DNA from 2 places in the Actinophytocola sp. genome. Region 2 is predicted to be linked to the other one. Evidence: riboswitches for the same ligand, from Rfam matches in the RefSeq annotation. Region 2 holds a riboswitch; the other holds the start of a gene.
What was found. Region 2 has a riboswitch for S-adenosylmethionine ahead of ACRDTB_RS24375 (aminotransferase class V-fold PLP-dependent enzyme). Riboswitches for the same ligand answer to the same signal wherever they lie in the genome.

Region 1: linked by a shared signal. The riboswitch ahead of ACRDTB_RS24650 (methionine ABC transporter ATP-binding protein) and the one ahead of ACRDTB_RS24375 (aminotransferase class V-fold PLP-dependent enzyme) in region 2 are both predicted to bind S-adenosylmethionine.

What each region holds. Positions count from the first base shown of each region.
Region 1 is NZ_JBOHGB010000088.1:7,338-14,319, forward strand. Features, by position in the region: gene ACRDTB_RS24640 (4-(cytidine 5'-diphospho)-2-C-methyl-D-erythritol kinase) at 1-578, opposite strand, end outside; gene ACRDTB_RS24645 (hypothetical protein) at 814-1,815, shown strand; gene ACRDTB_RS24650 (methionine ABC transporter ATP-binding protein) at 1,852-2,859, opposite strand; SAM riboswitch class I at 3,039-3,128, opposite strand; gene rsmA (16S rRNA (adenine(1518)-N(6)/adenine(1519)-N(6))-dimethyltransferase RsmA) at 3,222-4,082, opposite strand; gene ACRDTB_RS24660 (transglycosylase family protein) at 4,167-5,690, opposite strand; gene ACRDTB_RS24665 (TatD family hydrolase) at 5,975-6,820, opposite strand; gene metG (methionine--tRNA ligase) at 6,959-6,982, opposite strand, start outside.
Region 2 is NZ_JBOHGB010000086.1:8,140-15,121, forward strand. Features, by position in the region: gene ACRDTB_RS24355 (M28 family metallopeptidase) at 1-172, opposite strand, end outside; gene ACRDTB_RS24360 (potassium/proton antiporter) at 279-1,766, shown strand; gene ACRDTB_RS24365 (M23 family metallopeptidase) at 1,876-2,589, shown strand; gene sthA (Si-specific NAD(P)(+) transhydrogenase) at 2,594-3,997, opposite strand; SAM riboswitch class IV at 4,067-4,182, shown strand; gene ACRDTB_RS24375 (aminotransferase class V-fold PLP-dependent enzyme) at 4,216-5,559, shown strand; gene lspA (signal peptidase II) at 5,770-6,471, shown strand; gene ACRDTB_RS24385 (RluA family pseudouridine synthase) at 6,468-6,982, shown strand, end outside.

The DNA.
Region 1 (6,982 bases), on a different contig from region 2:
TCGGCGTAGACCTTGGGCGTGGCGAGGCCGCCGCGGGCGAACGCGACCACCCAGTGGAAGGTGTGCCGGGTCAGCACGGGCACGATCTGCTCGCCGCGGCCGGTGCCGAGGGCGGTGCCGCCATGGAGCATGAACGGCACGTCGCTGCCGAGCGTGGCGGCGACGTGCGCGAGCTCGTCGCGGCCCATCTCCAGCTTCCACAGGCCCGCGAGCCCGACGAGCGTGGCGGCCGCGTCCGCGCTGCCGCCGGCCATACCGCCGGACACGGGGATGTTCTTGCGGATCAGCACGCGGATCTTGTGCTCCTCCGCGCTGCGGTCCACGCGCCGGGCCAGCTCCTGCACCGCGCGCCACGCGAGGTTCGCGCCGTCGGTGGGCACCGCGGACGCGCCCTCGCCACGGACCTCGACGCCCGGCTCGTCGGCGACCGCCACGGTGACCTCGTCGGTGAGCGAGAGTGACTGGAAGACGGTGGAGAGCTCGTGGAAGCCGTCCTTGCGCACAGCGCCGACCGCGAGGTGCAGGTTCACCTTGGACGGCACGCGGACGGTCACCGGACGCGGGACGACAGCGAGCACGCCCTCAGCCTACGGCCACCCGCCCCCCGGCCCGCCCAGCCCAACCCCCTCCGCCCGGCCCCCGCCCGGCCCCCGCCCGGCCCCGCCCGGCCCCGCCCGGCCGGCCCGCCCGGCCGGCCTGCACTGCCTGGAAGGACGCCTTCCTGACGTTGAGCGTCTGTAAGGCGTCCTTCCTGGCCATCCCCAACTCGGCGAGCTGTCCACAGGTCGACGAGCGGAGGTCGCGCGGCCGGCGATGCGCACCGACGATGTCGCCATGCACAGGGGTGGATGGGCCAAGCGGCGTGACGAGCTCCTCGTCGCGAGCCGCGATGGTGCGATCAAGGCGGCGACTCTCGTCTCGCTCGGGGTGCCGGAGCGGACCGTTTACCGACGGTGCGTTCCCGGTGGACCGTGGCGACGACTCCTGCCTGGCGTCGTCTTGTTGTCGGATGCGGCACCAACGTGGCGGCAACAGGTGTCGGCGGCGCTGCTATACGGCGGTCCCGATGCGATCGTGACCGGCGTAGAGGCCTGTCGTCGTCATGGGTTGGTCAACGTGCCCGACGAACGGCGCGTTCACCTGTTGGTGCCGCACGGACGAAAGGTGCACGGGAGCGACTACGTCATCGTCGAACGCACGGTACGGATGCCCGAGTCGGTTACCCGCCATGATGTTCCGGTCGCGCCACTCGATCGGGCGGTGCTGGACACTTGCCGGCGACTCAGGGCTGTCGAGCCGGTGAGCGCGCTGGTCAGCGAGGCGGTGCAGCGTGGCCGCGTTCGGCCCGGTTGGTTGAGGTATGAGATGGAGCGAGGCAGCAGGCGGGGCACCGCTGTGGTGCGGGAGGTGCTGAAGGACATCGAGGGCGGCGCCCGGTCGATCGCCGAGGCCGACGCGATGCGGGTCTGGGCGCGCACGGGATTGCCAACACTCGAATGGAACGTGGTGTTGCGTTGCCCGGACGGGCGGTACATCGCCACTCCCGACGGCTGGGCGGATGAGGTCGGGATGGCCTGGGAGATCGACTCGTTCGCGTTTCACTTCTCCCGCGACGACTATGCCAGAACCGTTGCGCGGAACTCCCGTTACGCCGCGGCTGGAGTGGTCGTCGTGCAGACTCTGCCGACACGGCTGCGATCCGAGCCCGACGCGGTCACCGCCGAGCTACGTGCTGCGTACCGCGCGGCGGCCGCCCGTCCACGCCCTGCGGGGCTACGCCTGGAAGGACGCCATCCGGACGTTGAGTGTCCGTAAGGCGTCCTTCCAGGCCCTGCCGGCCCGTCCGCCGCGTCAGGCCGCTACCACCCCGCGCGGGCCCCGGGCGAGCTGGCGGACCGCGCCGCCGCGCTCGGCGAGCCAGCCGAGTGCGGAGTCGGTCCGCTCACCGGACAGGCCGACCCGGAAGCGCGCGACCGGGGTCTCACCGATGCGGGTCACGCCGCCACCGATCACGGAGATGTCCGTGCCGAACCGGCTGGTGGCCTCGGGCAGCAGTGAGCCGATCGCCGCGAAGCCGATGAGCACGACGTCCGCGACGCGCGGGTAGTCGCCGCGCGCGTCGGGGTCGATGGCCGGCAGCACGGCCTGGGCGACCAGGCTGTCCGGGTCGCGGATCAGCTCCAGGATCCGGCCGCTCTCCAGCAGCCGGCCGTGCTCCAGGACGGCGACGTCGTCGGCGATGCGGCGGACCACGCTGGTGTCCTGGGTGGCGACGAGCACCGTGACGCCGAGCTCCGCACGGGCCCGGTCGAGCACGGCGAGCACACCGGCGGCGCCGTCCTCGTCGAGGTCGGCGGTCGGGTCGTCGGCGAGCACGACGGCCGGGTCGCCGACGAGCGCGCGGGCCACGGCGACGCGCTGGCGCTGGCCCGGGCTGAGCTCCGCGGGGTAGGTGGCGGCCTGGCGGGTGAGGCCGATGAGGTCGAGCACCCTGCCGACCCGCTCGCGGCGCTTCGGGCCGTCCATGCCGGCCTGCTCCAGCGGCAGCGCGACATTGCCGGCGGCGGTGCGCTGGGCGAGCAGCGAGCCGCCGGAGGGGACGACGCCGATCCGCGAGCGGGCGAGGCGCAGGGTGCGCTCGTCGAGGGTGCCGGTGTTGAGCCCGTCGAGGCGGAACACGCCGCTGTCCGGGCGCTCGCGCAGCGACAGCACCCGGGCGAGGGTGGACTTGCCGGCTCCCGCGGGGCCGACGACGCCGGCGATCACGCCGGTCGGAACGTCGAGGGTGACGTCGTCGAGGGCCACGACCGAGCCCGACGTACTTCGGAAGGACTTGCTGAGGTTCTCCAAGGTGATCACGATGTGCTCCAGTCCAGGCGCGATGACCGCTCGTGTGAAGCGGTGGGTTGCGTGTTCGGTCTGCCCGGGTTCGGGCGATGGTGGGGCGTCAGCTGGTAGAAGTCAGCGACGACAACCCGTGACCGTGCGCCGGCACTGGTCGATGACCCGCCTGGTGGTCAGCATGACCATCTCTCACTCCTCCATCGATCCTGGCGGTAGCACCTGCCCGCGGTGGGTGGTTGCTGCGGCGTCTCGGAGCCAGGTCTCTCGGCCGCTCGGGATGGAATTCCTCTGTAGTCAACCTGACGAACCCCGCCAAGTGCAACCGTCACGACGGCCATACCTGGTCAGATATCTGCCAAGTCACAGTCAGCGTAGGGTCACCGCGCGGCGGCGGCCACGACCGTCGAGAAGTCGTCCACCGTGAGTCGTTCGCCTCGCGAGCCCGGATCGATGCCGGCCGCGGTGAGCAGCTCGGCGGCCCGCTCGGCGGACCCGGCCCAGCCGGCGAGCGCGGCCCGCAGCGTCTTGCGGCGCTGGGCGAAGGCGGCGTCGACGAGCCGGAAGACCTCTTTCCTGTTCGCCCGTGGCTCGTCGTGGCGTTCGAGCAGGACGAGCGCGGAGTCGACGTTGGGCACGGGCCAGAAGACCGTGCGCGGGACCGTGGCGACCCGTTTCGCGGTGGCGTACCAGGCGATCTTGACACTGGGAACGCCGTAGACCTTCGAGCCGGGGCCGGCTGCCATCCGGTCGGCGACCTCGGCCTGGACCATGACGAGCGCCTTGTTCAGGGTCGGCAGCTCGGCGAGCAGGTGCAGGACGACGGGGACGGAGACGTTGTAGGGCAGGTTGGCGACGAGGGCGGTCGGCTTCTCGGGGAACCGGTCGGCGCTGATCCGGACGGCGTCGTCCTCGATGACGTGCAGCCTGCCGCTCAGTCCGGGTGCGCGTCGTTCGACCGTACGCGGGAGCTGCCCGGCGAGGACGGGGTCGACCTCGACGGCGTGCACGGCGCGGCAGGCGGGCAGCAGGGCGAGGGTGAGCGAGCCGAGCCCCGGGCCCACTTCGACCACGACGTCGTCCGGCGTGAGCCGCGCGGCGGCCACGGTGCGGCGGACGGTGTTGGGGTCGTGCACGAAGTTCTGGCCGAGCTTCTTGGTGGGTCGGATGCCGAGGTCGGCGGCCAGGCGCCGGACGTCGGCCGGGCCGAGCAGGGCGCTGTCCCCGTCACGGTCACTCACTTCGAGGAGCCTAGACGGGCCCGGACAGGGGCCGAGCCCGGACTCGGGGAGGCGAGTCCGGGCTCGGGGTGTCCAAAAAGGAATCTACGTGGGCAGGCCAAGCTTGGAGGAGCAGGCGGGCCAGGCACCGTAGCCGCCGCGGTCGTCGCGGACCTTGGTGGCGATCGCGATCTGCTGCTCGCGGGTCGCCTGGTGCGGCAGCGGGGCGTACTGGTCGCCGCCGTTCGAGAGCCACGTGCTCTGGTCGAACTGTAGGCCACCGTAGTAGCCGTTGCCCGTGTTGATCGCCCAGTCGCCGCCGGACTCGCACTCCGCGAGCTGGTCCCAGACCGCGCCATCGGAGATCACCGGCTGCGGCGGCTCCTTCGTGCCGACCCGGACGACCTTCGCCTTCGGCTGCTTGGTGATCTTCGAGCCGATCTCGACCCGGGCCATCTCCTCGCCGTTCTTCACCGTGAGCCGGTAGGTCGCGATCCGCTCGCCCGGCGCGCCCGGGTCGAGCACGACCTCGGTGCCCTCCAACGCGTTCGGGTCCTCGACCTCCTGCACCGGAGGCTTGACCTTCTCCGTCCGGTTCACCACGGTCACGCCGTTACGGGTGATCCGCACCTCGGCACCGTCGGTGACCTTCAGGTTCCCGCGAGGCGTGATCCTGTCGTCGGGGCCCAGCTTGAGCTCGAGCTCCTTGACCAGCTCGTCGACCGTCACCGCCGTGGTCTGCAGCGCCTTCGGCTTGTTGCCGCCGTCGAACAGCGTGATGTTCTTGAGGGTCTTGATCTCCAGCGCCATGCCGTTCAGCGGCACCTCGCTGTCCATCCCCGCCGACATCCACGCGCCCTCGGCGGACAGGTTGATCTGCTTCAACGCGTCCTCGACGGTGGTCGCGCGCACCCAGAAATCGCGCTTCTCGCCGTCGATGGTCAGGTGGAGCTGGCGCCCGCGCTGCAGGACGATCGTGCCGCCGTCGTCGATGCTGGCGGCCGGCGACGGGGACAGCGAGTCGTGCGAGCCGACGTTGAGGCCCTCGTTCTCCAGCACCTCGCCGACCGTGTCGGCGTAGGTGTTGACCTGGTGAGCCTGGCCGTCGACGTCGACCGTGACCGACTTGTTCATCGCGATCGCCGCGGCACCGCCGCCGATCAGCGAGACCAGGATCGAGGCGATCGTCGCCTTGAGGACCGACTTCTTCCACCGCTTGACGCCGGTCGCGACCTCGGGCGGAACCTCGTCCTCGGTCATCGGCAGCGCGCGGACCCGATCGCCGGACAGCGCGTCCGGGATGATCGGCAGGACGGTGGTCTCGGCGTTGATCAGCTGGATGAGCTCGTCGACGTCGACGTTCGCGTACGCCATCAGCTCGTCGGCCTGCGGGCCGAGCGCCGTGCGCACGTCGTTCGGCGTGATGGTCAGCGAGCCCGAGTAGCCGTCGAGGCCCGAACCACCGAAGTCGTCGTAGAAGTCGGGGAACTCCGAGCGCCACACGCGGAAGTCCTCATCCAGGACCGCGGTGCTGGCCGCGGCGCGGGCGTTGACCGGGGTGAACCAGTCGGTGTCCGCGAAGCCGCTGCCCGTAGAACCGCCGAAATCGCCGGATCTGTTTCCGCTCACAGAGTCGATACCTCCAGAAGGCCGTGGCCGAGCCCAACTACTGCGCGGCCGACGCGCTTCGTTCCGTTACGACATTCCCTCGGCCGTCGGCCATCCCATGACCGTCTCGAAGACGGCCGCCCCGACGTACCTTGGCCTAGCCTTGGGCACCGGAACGGTTTTGTCCCGGCTACGGTCACGGGACAGTAACGGTGACTGGCAGGTTGCGCAAACATCGCGTGGCGAGTCGTGATGCCGGTCACTCCACCGATGGAGCAGCGCCAATCGCCCGTTCATCGCAGTGATCACGAGTCGTAGCCACCGAAATCACCATGGGTAGCATCCGACAGGCCGAAGATCCGCTCCGCGTTGGAATTTACGGCCGCACACAGCTCGGCCAGATCCAAAGCCGTGAACTGCGCAATGTCCATGATCGTGTACGCAGCGCCGTGCGGCTCGTTGGGCCGCCCGCGAAACGGGTGGGGCGTCAGGAAGGGCGCGTCGGTCTCCACCAACAACTGGTAAGTGGGAACGTCGGCCACGGCCTCACGAAGTGCCCGCGCATTGCGAAATGTCACGGTTCCGGCGAACGACAGCACGTACCCGCGTGCCACGCATCGCCGCGCGAACTCGGCATCGCCGGAGAAGCAGTGGAACACCACCGTCTCCGGCGGCCCCTCCTCCTCGAGGACCCGGTAGATGTCCTCGTGCGCGTCCCGGTCGTGGATCATCAGCGGCTTGCCGACCCGCTTCGCGAGGTCGATGTGCCAGCGGAACGCCTCCTGCTGCGCCGCCGGGGGCGAGTAGTCCCAGTAGTAGTCCAGCCCGGTCTCGCCGACGGCCACCACGCGCGGCTCGCGGGCCAGCTCCTCGACCGCGGCGCGATCCGCGTCCGAGAACGCCGCCGTGCGCGTCGGATGGACCGCCACGGCGGCGAACACCCGCGGGTCCCACGTCGCGGCCGCAGCGGCCCACTGAGCGGCTGCCAGGTCGTCGCCAACCGTGACGACCCGGCCCACGCCCACGGCGGCGGCGCGGTCGACCATCGCGGTCACGTCGGCCGCGTCCTTGGCCCCGCACGCGTCCAGGTGCGTGTGGGCGTCCACGATCGGCCCGGGGAGCGGCGGCGCGGGCGGCAGCGGCTGTCTCATGGTTCGCTTCGCTCAGTCGCTAACACGCCGTCTTCCCTCCTGCGCTGCTCGGCGTTCGTTCCTCACGCCTGCGCTGCTCGTCAGTCCAGACGGCGTACGCTCCATCGCTCTCGCTCACGCCCCCTTGACGCCTGGCCATTACGAGATGGGTGCCCAGGACGG
Region 2 (6,982 bases):
GTAACTGCGCCAGATGCGCCTGCACGTCGGCCCCGGGGATGTCCGGGCCGGCCGCGATCTGGGCCTGGGCGGGCGAAAGGGCCGGCGCCTGCGCCCCCGACGCCGTGCCATAGGCGATGGCGGCCGTGAGGGCGACGGTGCTCAACGTGACCAGCGCGAGACGCAACTTCATGATCTTCCCTCCGTGGAGTTGCCGATCTCTCGTCAGCGTGTCAACGGTCCGATTCGCACGCTAGGTTCATTCGTCGGGAGTTTGCCGAGGTGTTCTGGGAGGTGGAGTGGGCCTCGAGCTGTCCGTCGTGCTGGGGGCGGTCGCCGCCGTCCTCCTGGTCTCGGTGGTCGCGGTGCGCATCTCGGTGCGGCTCGGCTTCCCGTCGCTCGTGCTGTATCTCGCGATCGGCGTCGTGCTCGGCGAGGCAGGCATCGGCATCGAGTTCGAGAACGCCCCACTCACCGAGTCGCTCGGGCTGGCCGCGCTCGTCCTGATCCTCACCGAGGGCGGCCTGACCACCCGGTGGTCAGAGGTGAAGTCGTCACTGTGGCCCGGAATCGTGCTGTCCACAGTGGCCGTCACGGTGACGATCGCGGTGACCGGCACGGCGTTGCACCTCCTGCTCGGCTTCGACTGGCGGATCGCGCTGCTGTGGGGCGCGGTCCTCTCGTCCACCGACGCCGCCGCGGTGTTCAGCGTCCTGCGCAACGTCGCGGTCAGCCGCCGGCTCGTCGGCTCGCTGGAGCTCGAATCCGGCATGAACGACGCGGCCGCCTACATCGCGGTGGTGTTGCTGGCATCCGGCGGGGCGACCACCTGGGGACTGCCGTTCGTCGTGTTGTACGAGCTCGTCGTCGGCGCGCTGCTCGGCCTGCTGCTCGGCTGGCTCGGTGCCGCGGCACTGCGTCGGGCCGCACTGCCGGCCACCGGCCTCTATCCACTTGCGACGGTCGCGGTGTCGGTGCTCGCGTTCTCCGGGGTCTCGGCCATCCATGCCTCCGGGCTCCTCGCCGCGTACGCGGCGGCGCTGGTGCTGGGCAACTCCCGGCTGCCGCACCGCACCGACACGATCTCCTTCGCCGAGGGGCTGGGCCTGCTGTCCCAGATCGGGCTGTTCGTCCTGCTGGGGCTGTTCATGTCGCCCGGCCGGCTCCTCGACGCGGTCGTGCCCGGCCTCGTCGCGGGCGCGGTCGTGACGCTGCTCGGGAGACCGCTGTCGGTGATCGTGTCGTTGGCGCCGTTCCGCATGCCATGGCGGGAACAGGCGTTCGTGTCCTGGGCCGGGTTGCGCGGCGCCGTGCCGATCGTGCTCGCGATGATCCCGCTGACCGAGGGCCTGCCCGGTGCGAATCTCCTGGTCGACGGGGTGTTCGTGCTGGTGATCGTGCTGACCCTGGTGCAGGGGAGCACCCTGCAGCTGGTCGCGTCCATGCTGGGCCTGGGCCGCGGCGCCCGCTCCCAGGAGATCCACGTGGACGCCGCGCCGCTCGACGAGCTCGGTGCCGCGCTGCTGCAGGTCCGCATCCCGAAGGGGTCCAAGATGCACGGCGTCTACCTGCGTGAGCTGCGCCTGCCGATCGGCGCGACGGTCAGCCTGCTCGTCCGCGACGGCGTCGGCCACACGCCGGCTCCGGGCACCCGGTTGCAGGAGCACGACCAGTTGCTGGTGGTCGCGACCGAGCGGGTGCGTACGGCGACCGAGCACCGAATCCGCGCGGTCGACCGCGCCGGCCGGTACGCGCGCTGGATGGGCGAGACCGGCAAAGAGCCCTGACGGGCCAAAACTGGCAAACGTCACCGCCGAACGACGGTGCCCGCGGCCCGTTTCCGCCGCATACCTTCGGACTGTCGCGAGTGCCGAACCTAGCGAGAGGCGCGGGACAGTGACGGTCAGGCTGACGACCACGCGGACGACGCGGAACCGGGTCATCGCGTCGTTGGCCACGATCGCACTGGTGGTCGGTCTGGTCGTGACCGCACCGGGCGCGTCGGCGAGCGGGAACCGCGAGTCCCTCTTCCCGGCGTTCGGCCTGCCGTTCGCGCCGGGCCAGTCCGCCGGCTCGGCCGGCATTCACTCCGACGACGGCGCGACCGGCCCGAAGAACGCCATCGACCTGACGCCCTCCGACGGCATCGTGCGTGCGCCGCTCGACGGCACCGTCCACATCTGGCAGTGCCCGGGTGGCCCCTGGGTCACGATCGACCACGTGGAGGGCTGGCGTACCGGGTACTACCACATGGAGAATATCGAGGTGGCGGACGGACAGCAGGTCGCGCCGGGCACCGTGCTCGGCACGATCGGCAACGCCCTGCCGTGTGGTGGCAGCAGCAGCGGCGCGCACGTGCACTTCACCCTGTGGCTGCTGACCGCGTCGCCGGCCGAGGTCGCCGCCGAGCCCGCCGCCGGCGGCGACTGGCACGGCGTGTCCTACGAGACGCTGTCCTCCGACGTCGCCGCCGTGGTCGGCGAACCGGTCGACGGCAAGGCGTTCGGCGGCTGGCAGTTCTTCGAGGCCGCCACGCAGTACTCCGGCCACGCGGTCCGGCGGAGCGACGGCTGGGTCGTGCCGTTCCCGGGGACGTTCCTGTACGGCTGAGGTGTCACTCCGTCAGCATGCTGATCTGGCGGATCTTGTTGGTCGCGTCCAGGGCGGCCACCTTGTATGACTCGGCGAGCGTCGGGTAGTTGAACACCGTGTCCACGAGGTAGTCGATCGTGCCGCCGCAGCCCATCACCGCCTGTCCGATGTGGACCAACTCGGTGGCGCCGGTGCCGAACACGTGCACGCCCAGCAGCGAGCGGTCCTGCGGGGACACGAGCAGCTTCAGCACCCCGTAGGAGTCGCCGATGATCTGCCCGCGGGCGAGCTCGCGGTAGCGGGAGACGCCGACCTCGAACGGCACCCGCTGCTCGGTCAGCTCGTCCTCGGTGCGGCCGATGTAGCTGATCTCGGGGATCGTGTAGATCCCGATCGGCTGCAGCTCGTGCATCTCGTGCACCGGCTCGCCGCACGCGTGGTGGGCCGCGAGCCGGCCCTGCTCCATCGACGTGGCCGCGAGCGCGGGGAAGCCGATCACGTCCCCGACCGCGTAGATGTGCTCGACCTCGGTGCGGAACGTGCCGTCGACCTTGATCCGGCCGCGCCTGTCCGCCGCCAGCCCGGCCGCGGGCAGGTCGAGGTGGTCGGTCATGCCCTGTCGGCCGGCGGAGTACATCACCATGTCGGCGGGGATCTTCTTGCCGCTCTCCAGGGTCGTGACCGTGCCGTTCTTGTGCCGCTCCACGGCGGCCACGGTCTCGCCGAACCGGAACGTCACCGCGAGGTCGCGCAGGTGGTACTTGAGTGCCTCGATCACCTCGGTGTCGCAGAACTCGAGCATCCGCATCCGCTGCTCGATCACCGTGACCTTGGTCCCCAGGGCGGCGAACATCGACGCGTACTCGATGCCGATCACCCCGGCGCCGACCACGATCATCGACCGCGGGATCCGCTCCAGCCCGAGGATCCCGTCCGAGTCGATGATCGTCTGCGCGTCGAAGTCCACACTGGACGGGCGGGCCGGGCAGGTCCCGGTGGCGATCACGATCTTGTCCGCGGACACCGAGCGCTCCTGTCCGCTGCCGTCGGAGACCTGGACCGTGTGCGGGTCGGTGAACCGGCCCAGGCCGGGCAGCACCGAGACGCCGTTGCGGGACAGCTGGCTGCGGATCACGTCGACCTCACGGCCGACGACGTGGCTCGTCCGGGCGGTCAGGTCGCCGATCGTGATCTCCTCCTTGACCCGGTAGCTCTGGCCGTACAGCTCACGCTGGCTCATGCCGGTCAGGTAGAGGACGGCCTCGCGCAGGGTCTTGGACGGGATGGTGCCGGTGTTGATGCAGACGCCGCCGATCATGTTGCGCCGCTCGATCAGCCCCACCTCGGCGCCGAGCTTGGCGGCCGCGATCGCGGCCTTCTGTCCCCCGGGTCCCGAGCCCAGCACCAGCACATCGAAGTCAGTCATGGGGGGAGTGTGTCAAGCACGGTGGCGGTTGGACAGTTCCGGGCCGGATCGGCTACCTTCGGGCGCGAAGGTCATGAGTGCCAGCGTCAAGCCCCGGCTTGCTGGCCGGCAACCCTCCAACCGCGGTGGGGTGCCCCGGGTGAGGACCAGGCCCTCCGCGAGGTGCGGGTGGGCAAGCGCGGGCCCCGGGGCGGGGCCCCGACCCCGGAGGCTTCACGATGACGCTCGCCATCCCACATGTCCGACCCGTGTCCGGCGGCCTGCCCGGCCCGATTCCGCCCGTCGTCGGCGCGCGGCTGACCGTGCCGCTGGTGGACGGTCGCCGGGTGCCGTACGCGAACCTCGACCACGCCGCGAGCGCGCCCTGCCTTGCGGCGGTCCGCGACGCGGTCGACGAGCTGTTGCCCTGGTATGCCAGCGTGCACCGCGGCGCGGGCCTCGCCTCGCAGGTGTCCACAAAGGTCTATGAGCGGGCGCGCGAGGTGGTGCGCCGGTTCGTCGGGGCGCGGCGGACCGACGCCGTGGTGTTCACCCGCAACACGACCGACGCGCTGAACCTGCTGGCCCGCGCGCTGCCGCGAACAGGTGGGACCGGCACGTCGGTGGTGCGGTTCGACACCGACCACCACGCCGCACTGCTGCCGTGGCGCGGGCCGCTGGTCCGGCACATCTCGTCGGTCGGCTCGCTCGACCGCGCCCTGCAAGACTGCCCGACCGGGCCGCGGCTCGTGGTGGTGACCGGTGCGTCGAACGTGACCGGCGAGCTGTGGCCGGTGGCCGACGTCGCCGCGATCGCCCGCCACCACGGCGCCCGCATCGTGCTCGACGCCGCGCAGTTGGCCCCGCACCGTCCGGTCGACGTCCGCGCGCTGGACGTGGACTACGTCGTGCTGTCCGGGCACAAGCTGTACGCGCCGTTCGGTGCCGGCGCGCTCGTCGGGCGGGCGGACTGGCTGCGAGCGGCGGACCCGTACCTGGCCGGCGGGGGCGCGACGTCGCTGGTGGCCGACCGGGACTCGCGCCTCGCGGTGTCCTGGTCGACGGGCCCGGAGCGGCACGAGGCCGGCACGCCGAACGTGGTCGGCGCGCACGCGCTCGCGGTGGCGTGCGAGACGCTGGGCCGGCACTGGGACGCGATCATCGCGCACGAGCGTGCGCTGCTGACGCGGCTGCGGGCGGGGCTCGCCGGCGTGCCGGGCCTGCGTGAGCTGTCCCTGCTCGGCGGCGACCGGGTGGGCGTGGTGAGCTTCGCGGTCGACGGCCAGGACCCGGGTCTGCTGGCGGCGGCGCTGTCGGCCGAGCACGGCATCGGCGTGCGGGACGGCGCGTTCTGCGCCCACATCGCGACCCGCCGCCTGCTCGCCTCGGCCGGCGCCACGGGTACTCGCGCGCTGCGGGCGAGCCTCGGCCTGGGCAGCACCGCCGAGCACGTCGACCGTCTCGTCGGCGCGCTGCGCTCGCTGGTCACGCACGGCCCGGCGGCGGACTACGAGCAGGTGGACGGCCGCTGGACCCCCGCGCCCGACCCGCGTCCGCTGCCGCCGTTGCTGGCCGCGCTTTAGTCTGGCGGCGCGGCAACGCCCCCGCCGAGGCGCTGGACCGGCTCCGCGAGGCCGCGCAGACCATCGCCTCGATGCGTCGTGCTTGTCGTGATCAACGAGCCGATGCGGCTGACCGGCAGCGGCGACGTCGACCTGCTCGACCTCCGGCCGGGGCGGCGTACGTGAGTGGTTGCTGACCACCCGGTTTCGCCGACCATGGACAATGGCCCGGTGAGCGACGAGACCAGTACCGACGCGGAGCAGCCGGGTCGTACCGACACCGAGCAGCCGCCCCCACCCGAACCGTCCCGGCCGCCCCGCCGCGGCTGGCTGTTCGCGGTCGTGGCGCCGGTGGTGCTGGCCGCCGACATCGTCACGAAGATCATCGCCGTCGCGGCCCTCGAGGGGCAGGCACCGGTGCGGGTGCTCGGCGGGCTGTTCTACCTGCAGCTCGTGCGCAACCCCGGCGCCGCGTTCAGCATGGCCACCGGGATGACGTGGGTGCTCACGCTCATCGCGGTGGGCGTTGTCATCGCGATCATCTGGATCATGCCCAAGCTGCGCTCCATCGGCTGGGCCGTCGGGCTCGGCCTGGTGCTCGCCGGTGCGCTGGGCAACCTCATCGACCGCTTCCTCCGCGCGCCCGGCCCGCTGCGCGGCCACGTCGTCGACTTCCTCTCGCCGTTCGCCCCCAACGGCGACGTCTTCCCGGTGTTCAACGTCGCCGACTCGTCCATCGTCTGCGGCGGCGCGCTCATCGTGGTCATGGCCCTGCTCGGCCGCGACTACGACGGCACGTCGACGAAGGACAGGACGCCGAAGGACAGGACGCCGAAGGACGCGACGCCGAAGGACCCGATGCCGAAGGACGCGGCGGACACCGAGGACACGATCAACGCGAAGGAAGAGCCCGCGAAGGACACGGACGCGTGACCGCTCGCACCCTTCCGGTCCCCGACGGGCTGGACGGCATGCGGGTCGACGCCGGGCTGGCCAAGCTGCTCGGCCTGTCCCGTACCGCGGTCGCCGCCCTCGCCGAGTCCGGCGACGTGAGCCTCGACGGCAGGCCCGCCGGCAAGTCCGACCGGCTCGTCGCGGGCGCCTGGCTCGAGGTGACCCTGCCCGAGCCGGAGCAGCCCGTGCCCGTGCGCGCCGAGCCCGTGCCCGGCATGACGGTCCTGCACGAGGACGACGACATCATCGTGGTGGACAAGCCGGTCGGCGTCGCGGCGCACCCGAGCCCCGGCTGGACCGGTCCGACCGTCGTCGGCGGGCTGGCCGCGGCCGGCATGCGGGTGTCGACCTCCGGTGCGGCCGAGCGGCAGGGGGTGGTGCATCGGCTGGACGTCGGCACCACCGGCGTGATGGTCGTGGCCAAGAGCGAGCACGCGTACACCGTGCTCAAGCGCGCCTTCAAGGACCGCACCGTCGAGAAGGGTTACCA